Regions from separate parts of the Thiorhodovibrio winogradskyi genome, predicted to be linked through region 1. Evidence: predicted binding sites of a transcription regulator. Region 1 holds the regulator's gene; each other region holds the start of a gene.
What was found. Region 1 encodes sigma-54, which starts transcription at its own class of promoters, with help from an activator protein. Its sites were predicted from a motif close to TGGCANGNTNCNTGCTT; they were not measured.
Positions count from the first base shown of each region.

Region 2: the regulator sigma-54 is predicted to act here: its motif matches at 3,462-3,478, upstream of fliE (flagellar hook-basal body complex protein FliE).
Region 3: the regulator sigma-54 is predicted to act here: its motif matches at 2,318-2,334, upstream of nifB (nitrogenase cofactor biosynthesis protein NifB).
Region 4: the regulator sigma-54 is predicted to act here: its motif matches at 3,170-3,186, upstream of Thiowin_RS06730 (TorF family putative porin).

Region 1 covers NZ_CP121472.1:291,050-297,010, forward strand. The annotation lists gene lptC (LPS export ABC transporter periplasmic protein LptC) at 1-85, shown strand, start outside; gene lptA (lipopolysaccharide transport periplasmic protein LptA) at 107-667, shown strand; gene lptB (LPS export ABC transporter ATP-binding protein) at 664-1,416, shown strand; gene Thiowin_RS01515 (RNA polymerase factor sigma-54) at 1,675-3,204, shown strand; gene hpf (ribosome hibernation-promoting factor, HPF/YfiA family) at 3,314-3,679, shown strand; gene Thiowin_RS01525 (PTS sugar transporter subunit IIA) at 3,798-4,319, shown strand; gene hprK (HPr(Ser) kinase/phosphatase) at 4,316-5,353, shown strand; gene rapZ (RNase adapter RapZ) at 5,402-5,961, shown strand, end outside.
Region 2 covers NZ_CP121472.1:5,237,704-5,243,664, reverse strand. The annotation lists gene ruvB (Holliday junction branch migration DNA helicase RuvB) at 1-981, shown strand, start outside; gene Thiowin_RS23995 (late competence development ComFB family protein) at 1,026-1,577, opposite strand; gene Thiowin_RS23990 (sigma-54 interaction domain-containing protein) at 1,698-3,131, shown strand; gene Thiowin_RS23985 (helix-turn-helix domain-containing protein) at 3,274-3,441, shown strand; gene fliE (flagellar hook-basal body complex protein FliE) at 3,567-3,926, shown strand; gene fliF (flagellar basal-body MS-ring/collar protein FliF) at 3,957-5,615, shown strand; gene fliG (flagellar motor switch protein FliG) at 5,605-5,961, shown strand, end outside.
Region 3 covers NZ_CP121472.1:2,804,827-2,810,787, forward strand. The annotation lists gene Thiowin_RS12680 (2Fe-2S iron-sulfur cluster-binding protein) at 29-313, opposite strand; gene Thiowin_RS12685 (4Fe-4S dicluster domain-containing protein) at 393-671, opposite strand; gene nifB (nitrogenase cofactor biosynthesis protein NifB) at 762-2,231, opposite strand; gene Thiowin_RS12695 (trypsin-like serine protease) at 2,514-3,389, shown strand; gene Thiowin_RS12700 (cytochrome c3 family protein) at 3,390-5,762, opposite strand; gene Thiowin_RS12705 (cytochrome b/b6 domain-containing protein) at 5,836-5,961, opposite strand, start outside.
Region 4 covers NZ_CP121472.1:1,479,438-1,485,398, reverse strand. The annotation lists gene Thiowin_RS06745 (cation:proton antiporter) at 1-313, shown strand, start outside; gene Thiowin_RS06740 (ammonium transporter) at 429-1,691, opposite strand; gene Thiowin_RS06735 (P-II family nitrogen regulator) at 1,717-2,055, opposite strand; gene Thiowin_RS06730 (TorF family putative porin) at 2,151-3,068, opposite strand; gene ubiK (ubiquinone biosynthesis accessory factor UbiK) at 3,389-3,646, shown strand; gene Thiowin_RS06720 (YifB family Mg chelatase-like AAA ATPase) at 3,724-5,343, shown strand; gene Thiowin_RS06715 (ATP-binding cassette domain-containing protein) at 5,340-5,961, shown strand, end outside.

The sequences.
Region 1 (5,961 bases):
ACGGGTGCGTTCCCGGCTATCGACAAGTGAGACACCAGCGCCTCCGCGGCCGCCGGCAACCTCTGCCGACCGTCGTCTGGACTGATTCATCGCCACCATAAGACCCATGCTTTCTCCCAGCCCCAATGTTTCTGATCCCGGCGTTTCCAATCCCGGTTTCCGCGGCGCCCTTTCCTTGCGACCCGCCCTGGCGCTACTGTGCCTGATTGTCTTGACTACCACGCCCACACTCGCGCTTGACAGCGATCAGGAACAGCCGCTGTTCATTGAGGCGGACGCGGCTGAATTTGACGAAAACACCTCCCAAAGCTGGTACATCGGCAACGTCGATATCCAACAGGGCAGCCTGCGCATTCTTGCCGACCGGGTCGAGGTCCAGCATCGCGCAAACCGCCAGCCACGCATCATCATTGCCACGGGCAATCCGGCACGTTACCGACAAATGCCCGAGGGGGAGACCGAACCAGTGCTGGGGCAATCCCAGCGCATGGAATACGACGCTGACAGCGACGTGCTGACCCTGATCGACCGCGCCGTGCTGATTCAGGGCGAGGATCGCTTTGCCAATGACCGCATCGTCTATAACCGAACAAGCGCGCGCGTCACCGCCGGAACTAGCGCCCAGGGCGTGGAGCGCGTCAAGATCACCATCACGCCAAAGGAATGACTGCCGCCCCCCGCACTCAGGACACTCTGGCGCTGCAGGCCAAAGGTCTGGCAAAGAGCTATCGCCGTCGCCGGGTGGTCGATGGTGTCGATATTGCCGTGAGCGCCGGCGAGGTGGTCGGTTTGCTTGGTCCCAATGGCGCCGGCAAGACTACCAGCTTCTACATGATCGTCGGCCTGGTAGGCGCCGATGCCGGACGCATTCTGCTCGCTGGCGAGGATGTGACCCTCGCGCCCATGCACGCGCGCGCCCGCCGCGGCCTGAGCTATCTGGCCCAGGAACCATCGGTATTTCGCAAACTGAGTGCCGCGGACAACCTGATGGCGGTGCTCGAAACCCGCCCTGACCTCAACGACAACCAGCGCCGCCAGTCTTGCGAGGCGTTGCTCGATGAGCTTGGCATCGCGCACATTGCCCAATCCCTCGCCCTCAGTCTGTCGGGGGGCGAGCGCCGGCGACTGGAAATTGCCCGCGCTCTTGCCGTCGAGCCAAAAATCATGTTGCTCGACGAGCCCTTTGCCGGTGTTGACCCCATTGCCGTGGTCGATATCAAAAACATCATCACCCATCTGCGCAAGCGCGGCATCGGCGTGCTGGTGACCGACCACAATGTGCGGGAAACGCTCGACATCTGCGATCGCGCCTACATCATCAACGACGGCCAGGTGATTGCCGAGGGCGCGCCCTCGGTTTTGCTCGACAATACCCAGGTACGCGCCGTCTATCTTGGCGAGCATTTTCGGCTGTGATCAGCTCCTGGACCCATCAAATTGCGCTCCATGACGGGCACGATTTGTTCTCTAGCGCTCTTTTCTCTGACATTCAGACACCAGGACCGAGCCCCCGACTTTGCATCGAGTTGGCCAAGATCAGCTACAATCAAAATTGCCCCATGCAATTTACATTCGCCATTCCAACATTGCCATCCATGCCCATCCCGTCGAAGTTCCGCTGCCGGCCACCTTGTCCGTCACCTTGCCTGCCCGCTGTCAGTTGAAGCCCTCGCGATGAAGCAAAGCATTCAACTGCGCCTCGGCCAGCAGCTGACGATGACGCCGCAGCTGCAGCAGGCCATCAGGCTCCTGCAGCTCTCGACCCTGGATCTCCAGCAGGAAATCCAACAGGCGCTCGAGTCCAACCTGATGCTCGAGAACGCCGATGACGACCTGCCGGAACCAGGCACTCGGGAAGATCGCCGCAACCAGGACGAGGCCAGCGCCCTGCGTCTCGAGGAGGCCAGGCTCGATGGTTCGCTGCGCCCGGAGCGCGAGGACATGCCCAACGAGCTGCCCACCGACAGCGAATGGACGGATACCTTTGCCGATACCGCGGCCGATTCCCTTGCCGATACCTTCGATTCCATGCCAAGCAGCGGTGCTCAAGCCAGCGCCCAATCCGGCTCCCAGTCCGGCGATGGCAATGATTTTGACCTCTTCGCCCAGCGCTCGCGCCCGCAAACCCTTCACGATCATATCGCCTGGCAGCTCAATCTGACCCGTTTCGGCGCCCGCGACCAGGCCGTGGCCGAGGCGCTGATCGATGCCATCGACGCCGACGGCTACCTGCGCCTGGATCTGAGCGAACTGCCGGAGATTCTCAATGACCCGGAACTCGAGCAGGACGAGATCGAGGCGGTGCTGCATCGCATTCAGAGCTTCGACCCGCCAGGGCTAGCGGCGCGCGATCTGCGCGAATGCCTGATCCTGCAACTGCGCCAGCTGGCCGATAACCAGCCTCGACGCGACCATGCGCTGCGCATCTGCGAGCACCATTTCGACGCCCTTGCGCGCAATGATCTGGACGCCATGCGCCGCGGCACCAAGCTCGACGATGACGCCTTGGGCCAGGCACTGACGCTGATCCGCTCCCTGAATCCGCGCCCAGGCTCGGCCGTGACCGAGGTGCAACCGGAGTACATCAAGCCCGATGTGCTGGTGCGCCGCCGCCACGGCCGCTGGAGGGTGGAGCTCAATCCGGACAGCACACCGCGCATCCGCGTGAACGAGAGCTACAGACAGCTCATTCGGCGTGCCGACAAGGCCGAGGACAATCAATGCCTGAAATCCCATCTGCAGGAAGCGCAGTGGTTTATCAAGAGCCTGCTCAGCCGCAATGACACCGTCCTGCGCGTGGCAACTAAAATCGTCGAGCTGCAGCAAGACTTTTTCGATTTTGGCGAAGAGGCCATGCGCCCGTTGGTGCTGCGCGACATCGCCGAGTCGTTGGAGCTGCATGAATCCACCGTCTCGCGCGTGACCACGCAAAAGTACATGCACACCCCCAGGGGAACTTTCGAGTTTAAATATTTCTTCTCGAGTCACGTCAACACGACTTCAGGGGGCGAGTGTTCATCGACTGCCATCCGCGCCTTTATCCGCAAGTTGGTCGCCGCGGAGACGGCCAACAAACCACTGAGTGACAATAAAATCGCCGAGATCCTGTCGGATCAGGGCATTAAGGTGGCACGACGAACAGTCGCCAAATACCGCGAAGCCATGGGCATCCCGCCCTCGAACGAGCGCAAGCGGCTCGCATGACAGTCGGGTTTTCATCTTCCGGCCCTTTTGTGGTCAAATCCCACCCTGTTATTGCATCGGCCATTGCATCGGCTTTTCGCCGCGTTCGACCATCCAGGAGTCATCACCTATGCAAATCAAGCTCACGGGGCATCATGTCGACATTACCGAACCACTCAAGGACTATGTCGATAATAAATTTTCCCGCCTCGAGCGCCACTTTGACCATGTCATCAATGCCAACGTCATCCTGAGCGTCGAGAAGCTTCGCCAGAAGGCAGAAGCCACGCTGCTCGTCAATGGCGCCAATGTCCATGCCGATGCCACGCACGAGGATATGTACGCCGCCATCGATGGGCTCATCGACAAACTCGACCGCCAGGTACTCAAGCACAAGGAAAAGCGCCAAAGTCATCGCGCGCCCGGGGCCAAGGCGGCTAGCGCCGAACTGGCCGCCACCGACGAGGCGGCAGCGGATGCGCTCGAGGAGGACTGAGGTCAAAGGCGGCGCCTGCCCCCCCTGTCCTATCACCTGTCCTATCAAGCGTCCTATCAAGTGTCCCACCACAAGCGGACCGACATCATTCACTGATGACCAGGTACCGGAGCCGGTCATGCCGGCTCCGGTTTTTCTTTACTCCACCGGAGAGCCAGCGCACATGTTTCCCCCGCAACTCATCGTCGAGCACCGAGTGCTCGCCGGGGCCAGCATCAGCAGCAAAAAGCGGCTGCTGGAAACCCTGGCCGAGCTGCTGGTCGCCGAGCAGCCCCAGCTCAGCCGCGAGGCAGTGTTTGATCGCCTGCTCGAGCGCGAACGCCTCGGCAGCACCGGCCTCGGTCATGGCGTGGCGCTACCCCATGCACGGGTGGCGGATATCACGGATTCCATTGGTGCCTTCATTCAGATGCGCGAGCCCGTCGCCTTCGATGCTATCGACGACCAACCCATTAATCTCGCCTTTGCGCTCCTGGTGCCCGAGAGTGCCAACGAGACCCATCTGCAACTGCTTGCCAATCTGGCGGAAATCTTCAATCAGGATCCACTTCGCCAGCGCTTACGCGCAGCCGAGGATCCACGAGCACTGCTCGAGATCCTCACCCAGGCGTCTCCGACACCAGCCCGCGGGGCCAGGTGAAAGCCCGCGACTCCCTGCAGCATCTGGTCGACAGCCTGAGCAAGCCGCTCAAGCTGCGCTGGCTACTTGAGCCTCCGCCAACGCCCATTCCTCTGTTCAATCCACCCTCGTCATCCATCCAGCGCCCATCATCGACCCGGTCATCTGCCCCATCATCCACTCAGCCTCCGCGTCAGCGTTTGGTGGGCTCCATGAACTGCATCCGCCCGAACCGGGTGCAAATTGTCGGTCCAGCCGAGTCCGATTACCTGAGCGATTTACACCCGGACGCCCGCGCCGACATGATGACGCGGGTCTTCACCGCACAACCCATCGCGGTCATTTTCTCCGACGGGCTGGAGCCCGACCCCGAATTCCGCGCCCGTGCCGAGCGGGAGCACACCCCTTTGCTGGGTTCGAGCCTGAACGACCAGGATCTTGTGGAGCACTTGCAGCATGTGCTGACTCATGCCTTTGCCGAGCGCATCACCCTGCATGGTGTTTTTCTCGAGGTTCTCGGCATGGGTGTGCTCCTGGTCGGTGACCCCGGCATCGGCAAGAGCGAACTGGCGCTCGAACTCATCGCGCGCGGACACCGACTCATCGCCGATGACGCACCTGAATTTGCCCGGGTCGCACCCGAGATCATCGAGGGCCACTGCCCGCCCGTGCTGCGTGATTTTCTTGAAGTACGCGGCCTTGGTGTGCTTAATATTCGCGCCATGTTCGGCGAGAGCGCGGTGCGCGAGACAGACCGCCTAAAGCTGGTCATTCGCATGCGGGCTTACGACAGCAGCGAACTGGCCGACGTCGACCGCCTGCTTGGCAGCCTGTCCGCTCGCACCATTCTCGGTATCGCGGTGCCGGAAATCACCATCCCGGTGGCACCCGGGCGCAATCTCGCTGTCCTGCTCGAGACGGCCGTGCGCAGCCAAATCCTGCGTATCCGGGGCTATGATGCCGGAACCGATCTGGCCGAGCGTCAGGCCAAACTCCTGGCCACCGATGCGCCGGTCTGGGAGGCCAAGTACAGCGCCCGCGAGGCCTGGACTTGAATCATCCGCGGCTGATTCCACCTGACTCCAAGATAGGCCCGTCAAACCATGGATTTCATCATCGTCAGCGGACTCTCGGGCGCCGGCAAGAGCGTGGCGCTCAATACGCTCGAGGACATCGGCTATAACTGCATCGATAATCTGCCGCTCTTCCTGCTGAGCGAGCTCGCGCTGGGGCTGCGCCAGAGTGACCCGGCCTTGTGCGCGGACTGCGTCGGCACCGCCGTGGGCATAGACGCGCGCAGCCACCCGGATGATTTGCGTCAACTACCGCGGGTCCTGGTGGCGCTCGGCGAACAGGGCATCAGCCCGCAGCTGATTTTTCTCGAGGCTCAGACCGAGCGACTCATGACGCGCTTTAGCGAGACGCGGCGCAAGCATCCGCTCACCAGCGAACAGCGTTCCCTGACCGAAGCCATCGACTACGAACGCGAGTTGCTCGAGCCGCTGCGCCAGGTCGCCCATGCGCACATCGACACCACCCACATCAACATCCACGAATTGCGCGATCTGGTGCGCGGCTGTCTCGGCAACGGCCAGAAACTTAGCACCTCCATCCTGCTGCAATCCTTCGGCTTCAAAAAAGGCGTGCCCGAATCCTTCGATTT
Region 2 (5,961 bases), 530 kb from region 1:
CGCGACGAAGCGCTCGACCATACCCTGATCTTTGGCCCACCGGGGCTTGGCAAGACCACACTCGCGCATATTCTGGCCCAGGAGATGGGCGTGAATTTGCGCCAGACCTCGGGTCCGGTGCTGGAGAAGCCCGGCGATCTGGCCGCGCTCCTGACCAACCTTGATGCGGGGGATTTACTATTCGTCGACGAAATTCACCGCCTGAGTCCGGTGGTGGAAGAAGTCCTCTATCCGGCAATGGAGGACTTTCAGCTCGACATTATGATCGGCGACGGCCCGGCGGCGCGCTCCATCAAGCTCGATCTGCCGGCCTTTACCCTGGTCGGCGCCACCACCCGCGCCGGCCTCTTGACCTCGCCGCTGCGTGATCGCTTCGGCATCGTGCAGCGGCTCGAATACTACTCAGCCGCGGATTTGGCCGTGATCCTGCGCCGCTCCGCCGGCATTCTGGCGGTGGAAAGCGATGCCGAGGGTCTGGGCGAGATTGCCCGCCGCGCGCGCGGCACCCCACGCATCGCCAACCGACTGCTGCGCCGGGTGCGGGACTACGCCCAGATGAAGGCCGATGGCCGCATCAATCGCGCGGTCGCGGATCGGGCGCTTGGCATGCTGCAGGTCGACCAGCAAGGCTTCGACCACATGGACAGGCGACTGCTGAGCGCCGTGATTGAGAAATTTGCCGGGGGGCCGGTTGGTGTTGAAAGCCTTGCCGCCGCCATTGGCGAGGAGCGCGGCACCATCGAGGATGTGCTTGAGCCCTATCTCATCCAGCAGGGCTACCTGATGCGCACACCCAAGGGCCGGGTCGCGACCCTGCTGGCTTATCAGCATCTTGGATTATCGGGAGCACAGGTCGCAGGGGCAATGGCTGGGGCGGCATCTGGCCTGTCGCGTGCTCAAACCCATGGCGATCTGTTTGCGAAGCAGCCGGCGATTGGGCCGCAAGCCGACAGCGAGAACAAGACGGATCAACCTCTTTGAGCGAGCTTTGCGGGGAACCAGTGCCCACAAGACGATCATCTCTCTCAGCGCTCGCCGCTTTGGCGACGCTTGATGGTTGCGATGGCCTGGGCAACGGCCTCGGTGACCTGCTGGCGCATCATGCGACCGTCGCCGCTGCTCAGATGTGCCGAGAAGTCAATGCTGTGGCGAACATAACGGGCGGGTAACCGATTGAGCGCCAGGCACATGATGTCGGCAATCAAATCCTGATCGGGCGGCTCCGTGAAGGCGTCGCTGGAGGTGCGGAAAATCTCGTCGAGCACCAGTTGTTCGTAATAGTTGGTAATACTGGACAGCATGGGATGCTCTTGATATGAGTGTTCGGGTTTGTTGTGTTTGCTTGGACGCATGATGTTACTCCGATCAAAATGTTTCGTCTGCTCGGCGCGTGACAGGTCAATCGAGACTGCCACCATCAGGCGAGACTGTGGCGGCACAGCGAGGTCGAGCGACATCTCGCCTGTAACCGCATAATCGGTGGCTGCATAATTTGGTGGTCGCATAATAGTCGAAAATTCATTCGCTTTCGGTCTATAGTTGTGAGCTGGTATCGCATATTTTGCAATCGCGTCCATGCATCCATCCACGGACGTATGGATTTCTGGGCTGATGCCGCGCCCCGGCCGCGCCACGCTTGCCATGCTTGCCCATGGACTTTCTGCCATTGACCTTCCGAAGGAGGCCCTGTCCGCCGCATGCCTGATGCCATGACGACGACTGGTCCCAAAGCGCGCATCGCCCTGTGTGGCGACGGGGACCCTGTGCGCGCGACTGCCCATGTGCTCGCCTTTCTTGGGGTCGAGCCGCTGTTGCTGACGCAATGTCCGCGCGCGCTGGGCGAACTTGCCGACAAGCAGGTCGCGGCGCTTTGGATCTGCGCTGCCGATGAGTCACTGCGCGCGGCGGTGCAGATGCTGTTGGCAGGCAACAACCCCGCCAATGGCGATGCGCTGCCCATTATCTGCCAGCCGCCGGCCGATTCGTCTTTCGCCGACCCGCGCGTTGCCCTGGTGGCCAGCCCGCTGGTGCCAGGGCAGGTCATCGGCCTGCTGCAATGGATACAAGGTCGGCAGGGTGAGACCCGCGAGGACGGCCAGGATTTGCGCGGCCAGCATCCCTCCATGCGGCAGGTGCGACGGCTGATCGCTCAGGTGGCCCGCACCGATGCCACTGTGCTCATTCTGGGCGAGACCGGCTCCGGCAAGGAGGTGGTCGCGCGCGCGGTGCATCGCGCATCGGCGCGTTCTGGTAAACCCTTCGTGGCGGTCAACTGCGGTGCCATCCCGCCTGATTTGCTTGAGAGTGAGCTGTTCGGGCATGAAAAAGGCGCCTTTACCGGCGCCTTCACCGCGCGCACCGGCCGCTTCGAGCTGGCCGAGGACGGGGTGATTTTTCTCGACGAGATTGGCGACATGCCCTTGCCGATGCAAGTCAAGCTGCTGCGGGTGTTGCAGGAACGCACCTTCGAGCGGGTCGGCTCGAACAAGTCCCTGCAGACCAACGCGCGGGTGATTTCCGCGACGCACCGCAATCTCGATCAGGCGGTGGCCGAGGGGCATTTTCGCGAGGATTTGTTCTTTCGGCTCAACGTCTTCCCGATCGACATACCGCCGCTGCGCGAGCGGCGCAGCGATATTCCCCTTCTGATTAAGGCGCTGAACGAACGCCTCAAGGAACAGGGCGCCGAACCCGCGCTGCTCACGCCCGCCGTGCTCGCGCATCTGAGTACCCTCGAGTGGCCGGGCAACATTCGCGAACTGGGCAATCTGCTCGAGCAGCTCTCCATCATGTATCCGGCGGAGCTGGTCGATCTGGCGCAACTCCCACCCCGGGTGCGACCCGAGACTGTGATGGCATCGATCCTGCCGGCGGCCGCTGCTGTCCCAAAGCCAAGCGAGGCCGCGACCGGGTCACCTGCCGCGATGCCAAGCTCCCTGCCCAAGGGGCTGGAGTTGCGCGAATACCTCAACGCGCTTGAACGCGGCATGATTCTGTCCGCGCTTGAGGAGCATGGCTATGTGGTGGCGCGCGCGGCACGGCGTCTGGGCATGCGACGCACCACACTGGTGGAGCGCATGCGCAAGTTCGGCCTGGAGCGCGAGGACGCCGCCGAGGCAACAGGCGACTGAGGGGTTGTCCTGACAACACGCATCTCGAACCCCGCGCCCGCGAGCTAATGGCCACCTCCAACCGCTGCCCGCGAAGCGCGCTGGCCGAGGGTCTGCCGGGCGAGCAGCTTTCCCTGGCACTGTCGAAAATCCGTCACTTCATTTGGGTTCCTCGCTTCAGCAGCAGGACATTCGCGTCATTCTTGACGCTCTTGCGCCCGCCGGCGGTCATCGCAAGCAGACTGCCACTCGGCTTGGGATCAGCCCGCGGAGGCTCGCATTCAAGTTGGCGCTTCGGCTTGGTGGGAGCATTCAGATTTCGGCTCCTTGAGACCGGGCCTGTTAGGAAGATGGCATTATCGTTGCTTGCCTTGAGTCATTAGATCGGGTGCCGTCCGCCGCGCGGGGAGTCAGCGCCAGGCTCGGGACAGGTGCTCAGCACGCTGGAGGTGGGTCATGAGCGATATGCAAATTCAAAGTGTTCTGCAGCAGATGCGCGCGCTGGCGCAGTCAAGCAAGCTCGAGGGGATTGAATCCGCCGGCTCCCTTCAGCCGACTCAAAGCCAGCAGCGCCTCGGAGAGCCGAATGGAGAGCTGAATTTTGCCGAGACCCTGACGGACTCTCTGCGCGCCGTTAATGGCCTGCAGCGGGAAGCGAAAGAGGTCCAGACGAGTTTCGAGCTCGGCGACGCCAATGTCAGCCTGCCCCAGGTGATGGTGGCCATGAGCAAATCCAGCCTGGCGTTCGAAGCCACCAACCAGGTCCGTAACCGACTGTTAACGGCCTATCAGGAAGTGATGCGCATGTCGGTCTGATGACTGACTGAGGAAACGGAGAGAAAAGCGATGGCCGCGGCTCTGACAGAACGCCTTGCAACCGGATTTAACAACTTTACCGCCCTACCCGCGGGCCGGCAGCTTGCGCTGCTTGGGCTTGTAGCGGGTGGCCTGGTGGTCGTCGCTGGCGTACTTTTTTGGGCACTGCGCCCTAGCTATGTGCCGCTGTTTGGAGGGCGCATGGATAATGCCGAGGCCGCTCAGGTGATGGAGGCGCTTGGCCAGATGGGCGTGCCCTACAAGGTCAGCAACCGTCTCGGTCAGGTCGGCCAGATTGAAATCCCCGAACAGCGCGTAGCCGAAACCCGTTTGCTGCTGGCGGGCCAGGGGCTACCCAAATCCGCCGATATTGGCTTCGAACTGCTGCAGGAAGACGCAGGCTTTGGCGCCAGTCGGCTGATGGAATCCGCCCGCCACCAGCGCGCGCTCGAAGGCGAGTTGGGCCGCTCCATCGCCGCGCTTGATCCGGTCGATCTGGCGCGGGTGCATCTGGCACAGCCGGAGCGTTCGGTTTTCATCCGCGAACGCAAGCCGCCCACCGCATCGGTTGTGGTTCATCTGCGTACTGGGCGCAAGCTCAACGACGCCCAAGTGGCTGCCATTGTGCATCTGGTGTCCTCCAGCGTGCCGGCTCTGGAGCCGGACGCGGTCACTGTGGTTGATCAGACCGGCCGCTTGCTGACCAACAACGATGACGAAATGGGTCTCTACGCCAATGCCGATCAGCTAGACTATACCCGGAGGCTGGAAGATAGCTATGTGGATCGTGTACGCTCCTTGCTGTTGCCCATTCTCGGTCCCGAGGGCATGCGGGTGCGGGTTGCCGCCGATCTGGACTTCTCCCGCGTCGAGCGCACTGAAGAGCTGTTCGACCCCGAGCGGACCGCGCTACGCTCCGAGCAAATCAGCGAACAAGAACGCATCGGCAGCGATCTCGGCCCCATGGGCGTGCCTGGCGCCCTGACCAATCAGCCGCCCGAAGGCGGCCAGCTGGGCGAGGGTGAAGCGGCCGGGGGTCAGGCGGAAATACCCAAGAGTCGCAGTCTTGACAGCACGCGCAATTACGAGATCGACCGCACCATCGCCCATGTGCGCGAAATGCCTGGCGCCATCAAGCGCCTGTCGACCGCCGTGGTGGTCGACTTTATCGAACAAACCAACGAGGAAGGCGAAGTTACCCGCATTCCGCGTCCGGCCGAGGAACTCGAAAACATTCGCGCCCTGGTGCGCGAGGCGGTTGGCTTTAGCGATGCGCGCGGCGACACCATTAATGTGGTCTCCGCCGCCTTCACCACCGAGCAGGAGATGGAGCCGGCGCAATTTTGGACCCAGCCCTGGTTTGTCGATCTGGCCAAGCTCGGTGCTGGTGTTTTGCTAGCCATTCTGGTGTTGCTGACCGTGGTGCGACCGGGGGTCAAACAGTTACTCGGTGCGCCAGCGGGGACCGATCTGGTCGCCCAGGATGAGGACGGCGATGGAGAGGACGAGGGTGAGGATCATGTCTCCCTGGGGCAGCATCAGGGTTCCGCCATTGCCGCGCTTACCGGTCCCAAAGGGCCCGATCAGCAGCAACTCGATCTGGAAGCCGTGCGACAAATGGTTGAGGAAGATCCGAAACGGGTGGCACAAGTCATGAAAACCTGGCTAGGTGTAAACGATGGCAGCTGATCCTTCCAAACTCACGGGACCCGAGCAAGCGGCCGTTTTTCTCATGAGTCTTGGTGAGCAAGCAGCCTCCTCGGTGATGAAACACATGGGGCCGAAGGAGGTGCAAAAAGTGGGCACCGCCATGGCCTCGCTCGAGCGCGTCTCGCGCGGTCAGGTGGACTATGTGATTCAGCAGTTTTCCGAGGCCGTGCAGGACCAGACCTCGCTTGGCATCGGGTCGGACGAATATGTGCGCTCGGTGCTGACCAATGCACTAGGGGACAAGGCTGGCGGCATCATCGACCGCATCCTGCTGGGGCGCAATTCCAAGGGCATCGAGGCGCTCAAATGGCTAGATGCACGCTCC
Region 3 (5,961 bases), 2.5 Mb from region 1:
CTAACCACTAACCACTAACCACTCATTCTTAGGCGGGCTTGACGGTGCAGTCGCCGATAATCTGGGCTTGGCAGGCGAGGCGGTCGTGGCGGCTGGCCATGTTTTCGCGCAGGACTTTTTCCTCCAGCACCGAGGGCTCGGTCAGGTTGTTCCAGCCTTCGGTCACATGCATCATGCAGGTGCCGCAGTCGCCCTCGCGACAGCCGTAGATGATGCCGGCGCCGACTTTCTCCGAGACATCGATCACCCGAATGCCCGCGGGCACATTCACGGTTTGGCCGATATCCTCGAAGGTGACTTTTGCTTTTGCCATTGAGTGTTAACTCCTAATGTTGTCAGAAAAATATGTTGCCAGAACAATACCCTGGCCGGTGTACTGGTCGATGAAGGGCTCAGCGCGCCTGTATGCGTTCCCGCGTCTGGTCCCAGACACCAGGGGGAATGCCGGTCAGCGAGCCGGGCGGATTCACGGGTGCGCCGCTCGGGTCGAGAATGGCGCCCTCAATGGGGCAGATGCTGGCGCACTGGGGTTCGGCGAACTCGCCCTCGCAGCCCGTGCAGCGCGCCGGATCAATGACGAAATGCGGCTTGCTGGCCAGCACCGCCTGTTGCGGGCATAAGGGCTCGCAGGCCCAGCAGTTCACACAATCGGTGGTGATGCGGTAGGACATTGGGCTGCCTCCCTAGAATCCTGAGTCATCAATTGCCGATCTGGTTCCAACCTCGGGTCGGCGCTCTTGCGTTTTCGCGGCTGGCGCTCACTAAGCCGATAGCGCGCGAGACGCGGCGTTGGCAGCACCCTCGGTGTCGGTGTGCCAGTCGGCATGGGCTTGCCTGAGCGCGACCTTGATGGGAAGGCCGCTCTCGGCACTCAGCGGTCTTATTCCCTGGCGCTCCAGTCGCTGCCAGGCATTGAAACCAATACGGGTGCAGAGCAGGGCGTCGCAATCCTTAATCAGCTTGATGACCTCCGTGACCTTAGCCTCCGCGACTGGGTCTTGGCTTAGGTGCGAGGGCAAACCTGAAACCGGGCGCGTCTCGGTCAGGCGAGAGCTCTGGCCGTCAACCTGATAGACGCGCAGCACCTCGACTTCACTCAAGCTTTGGTCGATGCGCTGGCCATCACTGCTGGCCAGCGCGACGCGAAAGCTTGCCGCGGAGGATGCGAGCTTGGCCCGCCCTACCTGCGCCGCCGGCGATCCGCCAACCCCAGGCTTGGGCTGCGTCAGTGAGGTCAGCGACACCAGAACGGGCTGGAGTGACTTGGCTGTGCGTGCGGCTTCGATCTGGGCGCGCAACTGGGCACGGCGCGCCATGGCCGCGACAGGATCGATCTCGAGCTTTTCGATGCGCTCGAGTGTGAACTCATCGTGGCGATCCTGACCGAGCATGCCAATGGCATCGGCGCGGCACTGCCGGCAGTGACTCATGATCTCCATGTCATTGGCGCAGGACTGTTGCACCGCGTGCAACTCCTTGGCGCTCGGCGCGCGTTGACCCATGAGCCCGAAGAAGGTGCCATGCTCGGGCTCGGCGATCAGCGGCATGATGTTATGGAGAAAGGCGCCTTTCTGCTTGACAATACGGCTGACCTCGGCCAGATGCAGGTCATTAACGCCAGGAATGAGTACCGAATTGATTTTGACCAGCACCCCGCGTTCAGCCAGCATCTCCAGGCCCATGAGTTGCTGCTCAATTAGAATGGCGGCCGCTTTGGCGCCGCGAATGCGCCGGTGTTGCCAAAAGATCCAGGGGTAAATCTGCGCGCCAATGTCCGCGTCCACACAGTTGATGGTGATGGTGACGTGGTCGATGTTGTGCCGACAAAGTTCATCCACATGCTGGGGCAGCATCAGGCCATTGGTTGAAACGCATAGACGAATATCCGGAGCTTTCTCGGTCAAGGCCGCGAAGGTGGCGAAAGTGCGCTCCGGGTTGGCCAACGGATCGCCGGGTCCGGCAATACCAAGGACCGTGAGTTGGGGAATCTCGGCCGCGACGGCCAGGGTCTTCTTGACCGCCTGCTCCGGCGTCAAGAGTTCAGAGACCACGCCTGGGCGGGATTCGTTGGCGCAGTCGTACTTGCGATTGCAGTAGTGACATTGAATGTTGCAAGCCGGCGCCACGGCCACGTGCATGCGCGCATAATGATGATGCGCATCTTTCGAGAAGCAGGGATGATCGCGGATTTTCTCCCGCACCCCGGACGAATCAACAACCTTCAACTCCATGATGCCTCCCCTTGCAATCGGCCGCCGCCAAAGGCAGCACCCGATACGCGAAATTGCTCAGGCTTCAAGTCAGCCTTCGCTAGTAAAAGCAAATCGCGTGCCTACTTTGGCATCACAGGAAAGATTTATTTATTCAGTATGTTACAGATAGGCAACCAAGCATTTGTCGCAAGGGCGACAGCACAAGCCGGCATTTTGTGCGATCCGCGACTCGTATGGAACGGGACGCAACCCATGTATGAGCGCGCGCGTCCAGGCAATTGGCGAGGCCTGCGCCAGCTCATGTCATGGCCGATCATTCTTGGCTGCCTGTTGCTCGCCGCTAGCCCGAGCAAGGCGCTGCATCAGGGAACGGCGGACCTCGACGGACGCTACCCTGCCGTGGTGGCCATGGGAACCCAGAACGAGATCCTCTGCAGCGCCACCAAAATCGGCGCGCGCCGACTCCTCACCGCGGCCCACTGCGTGGTGGATACGCAAAGCGGTGAGCTGCGGCCATCCTTCGAGCCAGGAGGATCGATTGTCGTGAACCAGGCGCCCGTGCAACATCAGCCTGGCAGCGGTCTGATAGTGACAGTCGCGCGGACCTTGCTCGCCCCAGACTATAAGCGCGGGCTGAAAGCCTTTCGCGCTTACAAAGTTCGGCGACTGACGGCGGCACGTGAGAGTGATGGGCCCGGATCAGCGCTACCCGAGATGACAGCGGAAGCCTCTCTGCAACAACGGCTGCGGTTGCGGCACCACTTCGCCGCGCGCTACCCGGATGTCGCCCTGATTGAACTTTACGTGGACACCCCTGAGATTCCCACCCTCCCGGTAAGGGCTGTCGCGCCAGCGCCAGGCGACAAAGTGATCCTGGTTGGTTATGGTTGCACCCAGCCTGGGGAGAACGCCAGCCGGTCGGTCCGTCGCGGCTGGGGCCGCACCCGGATCATTCGCGCCGATGCGATCAACTTCTACAGCATGGCGGGGCAAAAGCAAGATGGCGCGCCATCCCTCTGCCCAGGCACTTCCGGCGGCCCGGTGTTGCAGCAAGGGCGAGTAGTTGGCGTCAACTGCGTGGTTTATGGACTGAATTCAAGAGCGGGCGCGCGATCCAACATGGCGGTCAATCTCGCGCCCCTGGCCGAGTGGCTCCGTTCAGCAGCGGGAGATTAATCACCTCGGCCAGTAGGGATAGGGCGGATTGACCGACATCCGCTCATGAGGCCCCGGCGCCAGTGGCCTGGCAGCGGGCACACCGGGAACCGGCCTTGCCGCCGGTGGACCCACAGGAGCCCTGTCTGGTGAAACCCTATCCGCTGCCTGGGCCTGAATGGGCGGCTTGGCGGGTACCGGTGGCGCCGGCAATGGCTGCACCTTCTGGTCCGGATTCTGGCCGCTTGCCTTCAAGCCTTCCAGATTCTGCAGCTGTGCGACCCGCTCGGGCGGATAAGCCAGGGCGGCAAAGTCCATGACGCCGTTCGGATCATGGCATTCCTTGCAATCCCTGCCCTCGCCCTGGATGCCGTGATTCACCATCAAGGTGCCCATCTGGCGCATCCAGTGTGGCTCGACATTGACCAGTTCGCCATCGACTAGCGGATAGCTTGGATCCCAACCCTCCATGACACCGAAGTAGTACATGAACTCATCCATCATGTAGAGTTTGAAGGGCATTTGATACATGCGCTGCACAATGGGATCACTGATCGCCTGCTTGACCGAGGCCTTGCCATCGCCAGTCTCATAGTAGGTGGCGTAATCAAATGGCAGGATCATGGCGCCAAAGGGGCCCTGATTGCCCATATCCTCGTACATCATGGCATTGAACATTTTGAACGGATAAATGCGGCTTTCACCATCGTTCATCGCGAATTTGAGATTCTCGGCGATCATTTGCCGGCGCTTTTCAAGCATCTCCGGCGTGAGCTGGCTTAAGGGATTGGTGGCCTTTTCGATATAGGCGTCGACGTCAATCTCGGGATAGGTTTCTTTAAGCTTCTCGACCGCGGCACGAATCTCGGCCAAAGCGTCGGCATCATCAATCTTGACCATCTGATGCATCAGCGGGTTGTAATCCCCGGTGCCTTCGGGATTGTTGCCGAGCGCATTGGCGAGGAAGGTACCATTGCCGTTGAACCAGAGGAATTGAAAGCCCTTGCCCGGTTCCCCCGACTGATAGATATCCGTGGGTTCCCAGACCCCCTCCTCGGGATTCCAGGTTGGGTGGACCCAGTCGCGCAGTACCACGCTGTTGTCTTCCAACTCCTTGATGTGACAAGTCTCGCAGGCCATGCGGGCGATGTGGCCATTCAGCAGGGCTTTATGCTCGGAATTGTTGTGTGGGGCCTCGGAATGGCAACTGGCGCAGGTCACATCCACGTCCGGCAGATCATTGGCGACCAGATCCACACCCATGCGCCCACGCGGAATCTTATGGCCTTCCGGCTCGTGGCAGTCGGTGCATTGAATGCCGGCGGCGGCATGCACATCGTCTTGCGGGCTAAAGGGATTGCCGCGCTTGGCGCCGTGATGCAGCAGACGTTTGGCTTCATCGCCAAGCTGAGTGGCGGCGAAGTTGTGCTCATAGATGTCGCCACCCATGTTGTGCTGGTGGCAGCGCAAGCAGTTGTCACTGCGGATCTCGGCCACGGTCAGGGCGGCGCGCATGCTACGGTCCTGATTCCAGCGGGTGCCCTTGTCATCGCGAATCACATGGCGCTTGTTCATGTCATAGGTGCGCGAATGGCAGATCAGGCAATCGATGCCCTCCTTGGCCATCTCGGGCACATCGCCAATAGGCATCATTTTCTCGGTGGCGGGTTGGTAATTGCCCCCGATATGGCATTGACCACAGCCTTCACTGCGCATCTCGATCGCGCCTTCGCCCTCGGGGTGCTCGGGGCGACTTTCCACCAAGGCCGCCCAGCCGGTCCAGGTGAAGCTGCCGGGGATACCACAGGCACGGTCGATCTTGCCCACCGGGATTTTGTGCGGCCCCGCATTGACCTGGCGCCCGTCATAGCCAAAGGTGGAGAAACCCCCGGAGGACGTCTGGAACTTGAAATGCACGGAATTGACGATGTCCTCCAGGGTGTTGACTGTTTTGAGTTCACCCTCGCCATGACCAACGGTGATGGTTTCATGACAGCGCAGGCAGGTTTCAGGCCCTTTGTATTGGCGAATACCGGCCTCGCGGAAGTATTTGATGTGGTCGGGCTCGGCCTGGCTGACAAAGGACGGGGTGTTCATCAGCATCTCGACCTTGACTTTGCGCGCGAAGGCATCCTGATCCTCGCTGACCATTTCGGCTGCTCTGTTGTGGCGAGCCTCCTCACTGAGTTCGCGCGCCAGTGCCTCGAATTCCCTCTCGGTCAATTCCCGGCTGCTGTCGAAGCTGAGCGGCGCATTGGTCTTGCCGACATAAGCATCGAAGAACACCGGATAGAGAAACTTGTACGCCAGAATCACCGCCAGCAGGATGCCGCCGATGATCAGAAAGAGGCGTTTGGATTTGGCGCTGACAAGGCTTTCGGTCAGGGTGCTCATGGTCTTTTCTCGATTTCAAACAGGGGCTTCGCGCTCAATTAAAGGTCATTGTGAAACAACCAATGCAAGAGGATTAATGGTCCGACTCGCGATGCCAGCCGCTCAGCATGGCACGCAGATTGGTGGTCAGAGTCTCTCCGGTGGTGATGATGTACATGTGCACCACCAAAAACAGCACCAGGAAATAGGCCAGGGTCAA
Region 4 (5,961 bases), 1.2 Mb from region 1:
ATTGGTGTTGATGGCTCGCGCGCTGAGCATTGGTGTACCACTTGGGCTTTATCGCGGATTTCGAAATCTCTCCCCTGGTACTATCGCGATACTGACCTGGGGCGGCATTCGAGGCGGCATCTCTGTCGCCCTGGCGCTCTCCTTGCCACCTGGCGGCATCCGTGACCTCATCCTCACCGTCACTTACATGATCGTGGTGTTCTCCATTATGGTTCAGGGACTCACCCTGACCCCGGTGATTCGCGCATTTGAGCACAAGGCAAATCGTGAGTTTGGTGCCCCGGCGCCAGAGGAAAACAAGCTACAGCCGTGACCCCGGTGCCGTACTTTATGCTTGAAGTTCATTCTTTTGTGTTTGAGTTAAACCTGAGCACAAAAAACGGGGCCCGAAGGCCCCGCTGCCAGCATGATGCGGTCTTAGCGCAGCATCACTTCCCAGCCTTGACAAACTCCGGATAGGCCTCAAGCCCACATTCGCCAATATCGACACCTTCGTACTCTTCTTCCTCGCTGACGCGCAGCCCCATGGCCAGCTTGATCAGGAACCACACCAGCAATGAGCTGGCGAACACCCAAGCCAGGATGCTAAAGAGTCCAATAAACTGCGCGACAAAGGACGCCTCGCTATTGGTCAGAGGCACGGCGATCAGGCCCCACATACCGACCACGCCATGGACGGAGATGGCGCCGACTGGATCATCGACACGCAGCTTGTCCATGGTGACGATGGCATAGACGACGATCACGCCACCAACACCGCCAATTAGGGTCGCGGCGATGGGAATTGGCGTTAGGGGTTCGGCTGTGATGGCCACCAGGCCAGCCAAGGCACCGTTGAGCGCCATGGTAAGATCGGCCTTGCCAAACATAATCCGCGCCGTGATCAAAGCCAGCACCAGCCCGCCAGCAGCTGCCATGTTGGTATTGACAAAGACAGCCGCCACCGCGTTGGCCTCGCCGATGTCGGAGATTTTTAGCTCCGAGCCCCCGTTGAAGCCAAACCAACCCAGCCACAGGATAAAGGTACCCAGGGTCGCCAACGGCAGGTTGGAGCCGGGGATTGCGTTGATGCTGCCGTCCTTGCCATATTTCCCTTTACGTGCGCCGAGCAGCAGAACACCGGCCAGAGCCGCGGAAGCACCGCACAGATGGACGAGGCCAGAGCCTGCAAAGTCATTGAAGCCGATCGCGTCGAGCCAGCCACCGCCCCACTTCCAATAACCTTGCACCGGGTAGATGAAGCCGGTCATGATCACCGCGAAGGCCAGGAAGGCCCAAAGCTTCATGCGCTCGGCCACGGCTCCTGAAACAATCGACATTGCCGTGGCAACGAAGACCACCTGGAAAAAGAAGTCCGCCATCAAGGAGTAATAAGTCTCGCCATCGCTCGCCAGCACCTCGGCCACTTCATGATCGCCACCAAACATGAAGCTGAAATCGAAATGCGGCAGCCAGCCTCCGGCGAAATCATCACCCGGGTACATGATTCCATAACCCATCAGCATGTACATGATGCAGGCAATGGAGAAGAGCGCGACGTTCTTGGTCAGAATTTCGGCCGTATTCTTGGCGCGAACCAGACCGGCCTCGAGCATGGCAAAGCCCGCGGCCATCCACATGACCAGCGCGCCCGAGATGAGAAAATAAAAGGTATCCAGCGCATAGGCGAGCTGTACAGTCGGTTGTTCCACTTTTGGTTCCTCCCGTGAAGTTCGCTTAAAGCGCGTCTGGACCGGTCTCGCCGGTACGGATGCGGATGACCTGATCAACTTCAAAGACGAAAATCTTGCCGTCTCCAATCTTGCCGGTGCGGGCCGCGTTGGTGACCGCCTCGATCACCTGCTCGACCAGTGCGTCGTCGACAGCGATTTCTACCTTGATTTTGGGTAGAAAATCGACGACATATTCAGCGCCGCGATAAAGTTCGGTATGGCCTTTCTGCCGACCGAACCCCTTAACCTCAATGACGGTGATGCCAGACACGCCGATGTCGGCCAGCGCCTCCCTCACGTCATCGAGCTTAAATGGTTTGATGACTGCTGTAACCAGCTTCATTGCATAAGCTCCTTAGTGTGTTGTTTTAGGGTGACCACCAGGGGCGGCCACCCCGCGCAATTAGCCTCTTGAGAAGATCAGACTACTCGGGCAGCTTAGAACTCCTTGTTCCAGCCCACCCAGACCTTCGCATCTTGGTCCCACAAATCTCCGGCATTCGTGGATTCACCGTCGACTTGCTCATAGGTCAAGCTGAAGGTGCCAAAGTCACCGGCCTCTTTGCTTATGGACGCACCCCAGTGCCAATAGTCGTAACTCGCCGTCCTGAGGCGACCGGCTTCCCGGTAGACCTCTTCGTCATGCTTAAAGTCGTAGTAGCCACCGAAAACTCCGAAACTGAACTCTTGGGGAAGAGGGATATCCAAGGCGGCGTTGTAGTAAAAGTCGCCATCATAGTAAAGTGCGTCTTTATTTGCCTTGCCACCCCAGGCGGTATATTGAATACCGGCAGACACGGCTGCCGCGCCGAAATCATAGCCGCCGGAAATACCAATTTCCCAGAAATCAACCTCATCTTTGCTGTCGGGATAAGCGTAGTAAATGGTATTGATGCCCAGGCTGGCGTTCTCATCGGGCAAGGCAAAGTCAAACCCGGCATAAAAGTCAAGCTCATAAGTCGGCGAATCGGCATTGGAGCCGGATGTGGTGCCCTGGACCAGCCAGCCATTCGGGGTATTGATTGGCGCCCCGGTATTTGGGTTGATTTGTACAAAACCCGTCACGCTTTGGCTGCCATCGTCCCAGTCGATGTTGGACGCCCAAGTGCCTGCCGAGAAACCACTCTCATGGGCAGCATCAACCCCACCCTGCACAGCCGCGCCATCACCTGTCTGCGTGACACCACGCCACATGTAGTTGGAAACAGCACCGATATTGGCACTGAGAGACCAAGGCCCTGCCGCGAAGGCAACACTGGTCCCGGCCAGTGACAGCGCGACCGCGGCTGCAAGACTGCTGAGTTGACGCGGCGACGGCTTGGTCGATTGAGTGTCTTTCATAGCGTCGATTTTCATGCGCTTTTCATCCTTACATTCGTTTGCGAGTTAAGAAAATGGGCACCAGGCTCCGCTTTGAGCTCCGCAAAACGGGAGCAGTTGAACCTCGATCACTGGATAAGCATAACGCATGCCAACCTGAAATGTTACGAAAAGACAACGGTTTTCAGGCATTTGTTGTAAAAACGCACCGTCCTGACGCACTATCATTGGGCGAGTGATGGGTGCAAGCAGGGCATCGACGCACCGATACGGTGCATGAATCCTCCGGCGACGCGACACCTGATCAGGCTTATAATGACCGGTATTTCCTTATGCCAAGAACAGGTAGCCTCGATATGATGGATCCAAAACAACTCGACGACCTCGCCCGCCGTCTCAGCGCCGCGATGCCCAAGGGAGTGCAGGTGTTGCAGGAAGACCTACAGCGCAGCATGCGCGCCACGCTCGAAGCGGGCTTGAGCCGGCTTGACCTTGTCACCCGTGAGGAGTTCGATATCCAGGCCGCGGTGCTGGCACGCTCCCGCGCCAAACTGGAAACACTCGAAGCACGCGTGGCCGAGCTCGAGGAAGCGGCTCGCGCTGCCAAGACCTGAGCCACTCGAGCATGATGTGCGGCAACATTCTCGCCAGATGGCCAAAACACCACCAATGAGTGGCGAGCGAGTGGCCTGTGGGTCTCAGTATTCTTTATAGCCGCGCGCCCTATGGCATACAGGCACTCGAGGTGATCGTCGAGGTACAGACCGCCGGCGGTCTGCCCGGTCTGTCCATCGTTGGATTACCGGAAATGGCGGTGCGCGAGAGCAAGGACCGGGTGCGAGGAGCGCTGCGCAGCGGCAGCTTCAAGTTTCCGGACGGTCGCGTGACCATCAATCTGGCGCCGGCTGATTTGCCCAAGGATGGCGGTCGCTTCGATCTACCCATTGCACTTGGCATTCTTGGCGCATCTGGGCAATTGCAACCCGAGGCCATCGCCGAGCATGAGTTCTTGGGCGAGTTGGCCCTCTCTGGCACTCTGCGGCCAGTTTCAGGCGTATTGCCCTCGGCACTGGCCGCGCGCGCGGCCGGGCGCGCACTGGTGCTGCCGGTTGAAAACGCCGATGAAGCTAGCCTGGTGCGCGATTTGCGCATCCTGCCCGCGCGCCATCTGCTTGATGTCTGTCAGCACCTGAACCAGATCGAGGCGCTGTCGCCTCACCAACCGCAACCCGCTTCCAAACCGACCGGCGCCCCGCTGCCCGACCTGGACGAAGTCCGCGGCCAGCCCCAGGCCAAGCGCGCGCTGGAAATTGCCGCCGCAGGCGCTCATAGCCTGCTGTTCGTCGGCCCGCCCGGGACCGGCAAATCCATGCTCGCGAGCCGCCTGCCCGGGATTCTGCCGCCCCTGAGCGAAGAAGAAGCCCTGGAAGCGGCGGCCGTGCGTTCAGTGGTGGGACGCCAGCAGCCTGATCGCAGCCGCTGGCGCGAACGGCCCTTTCGCGCACCCCATCACACCGCGTCCGGGCCGGCCCTGGTCGGCGGCGGCAGTCATCCGCGCCCAGGCGAGATCTCGCTCGCCCACCACGGGGTGCTCTTTCTGGATGAACTGCCCGAGTTCGACCGCCGGGTGTTGGAGGTGCTGCGCGAGCCGCTTGAATCCGGGCGTATTCATATCTCGCGCGCCGCACGCCAGGCCGAGTTCCCCGCACGCTTTCAGCTCCTGGCCGCCATGAATCCCTGTCCCTGCGGCTATCTTGGCGACCCGAGCGGGCGCTGTCGCTGCACCGCCGAGCAGGTCGGGCGCTATCGTGCCCGTATTTCAGGTCCCCTGCTTGATCGCATCGATATGCAGCTCGAAGTTCCCAGGCTAAGCACGGCCGAGCTTGCTGGCCCGCGCCTTCCCGGTGAATCCAGTGCCGCGGTGCGCGAGCGGGTGTGCGCCGCACGCGCCCGGGCCGAGGCGCGCAGCGGCGCTCCCAACAGCCAATTGCAACCCGCCGGCATCGAGCAACATTGCCAGCTCGACGATACCAGCCGCGCCCTGATTGGCACCGCCATACAGCGCCTGGCACTCTCGGCACGCGCCTATCATCGAATCCTGAAGCTCGCGCTCACCATCGCCGATCTCGATCAGAGTCCGGCCATCACACCAGCGCATCTGAGCGAAGCCATCGGCTACCGCCGCCTGGATCGCGGCGACGCGCCCGGCGCAACATCGGGCCAGAGATGGAGCCAACCATCAACTGGGCCAGCAACTGGGCCAGCAAGCGCGTCATCAAATCCGAAACCCCAAAGGCCATCGCGGGCATGATCGAACTGCGCGCGCTCAGTCTCAGACGCGGCCACATTCTGCTGTTCGAGCAGGCCGATCTGCGCATTCACCCCGGCCAGCGCCTTGGCGTGGTGGGCCCCAACGGCTGCGGCAAATCCAGCCTCTTTGCCTTGCTGCGCGGCGAGTTGACACCCGACCATGGCGAACTCAGCCTACCGCCGACCTGGCAACTGGCGGCGGTCGCGCAGCAAACCCCGTCAGGCCAGCAAAGCGCCCTGGACTTTGTGCTCGACGGCGATGCACCCTGGCGCCGCCTGAACAATGAGATGGAGGCGGCAGCCGGCGCGGCGGACCAGGGCCTGCACCTGGCCAAATTGCACGATGCCTTTGAGGCCATTGACGGCTACCGCGCCGAAAGCCGCGCCGCGCGATTAATGCAGGGACTGGGCTTCGCACCGGGCAGCGAACAGCGCCCGATCGACAGCTTCTCGGGCGGCTGGCGTATGCGCCTGGCCCTAGCCCAGGCACTGATGTGCCGTTCCGACCTGCTGCTGCTCGACGAACCCACCAACCATCTCGATCTTGACGCCGTGATCTGGCTCGAGAGCTGGCTGAAAGACTACCCCGGCACCCTGCTGCTGATTTCACATGATCGCG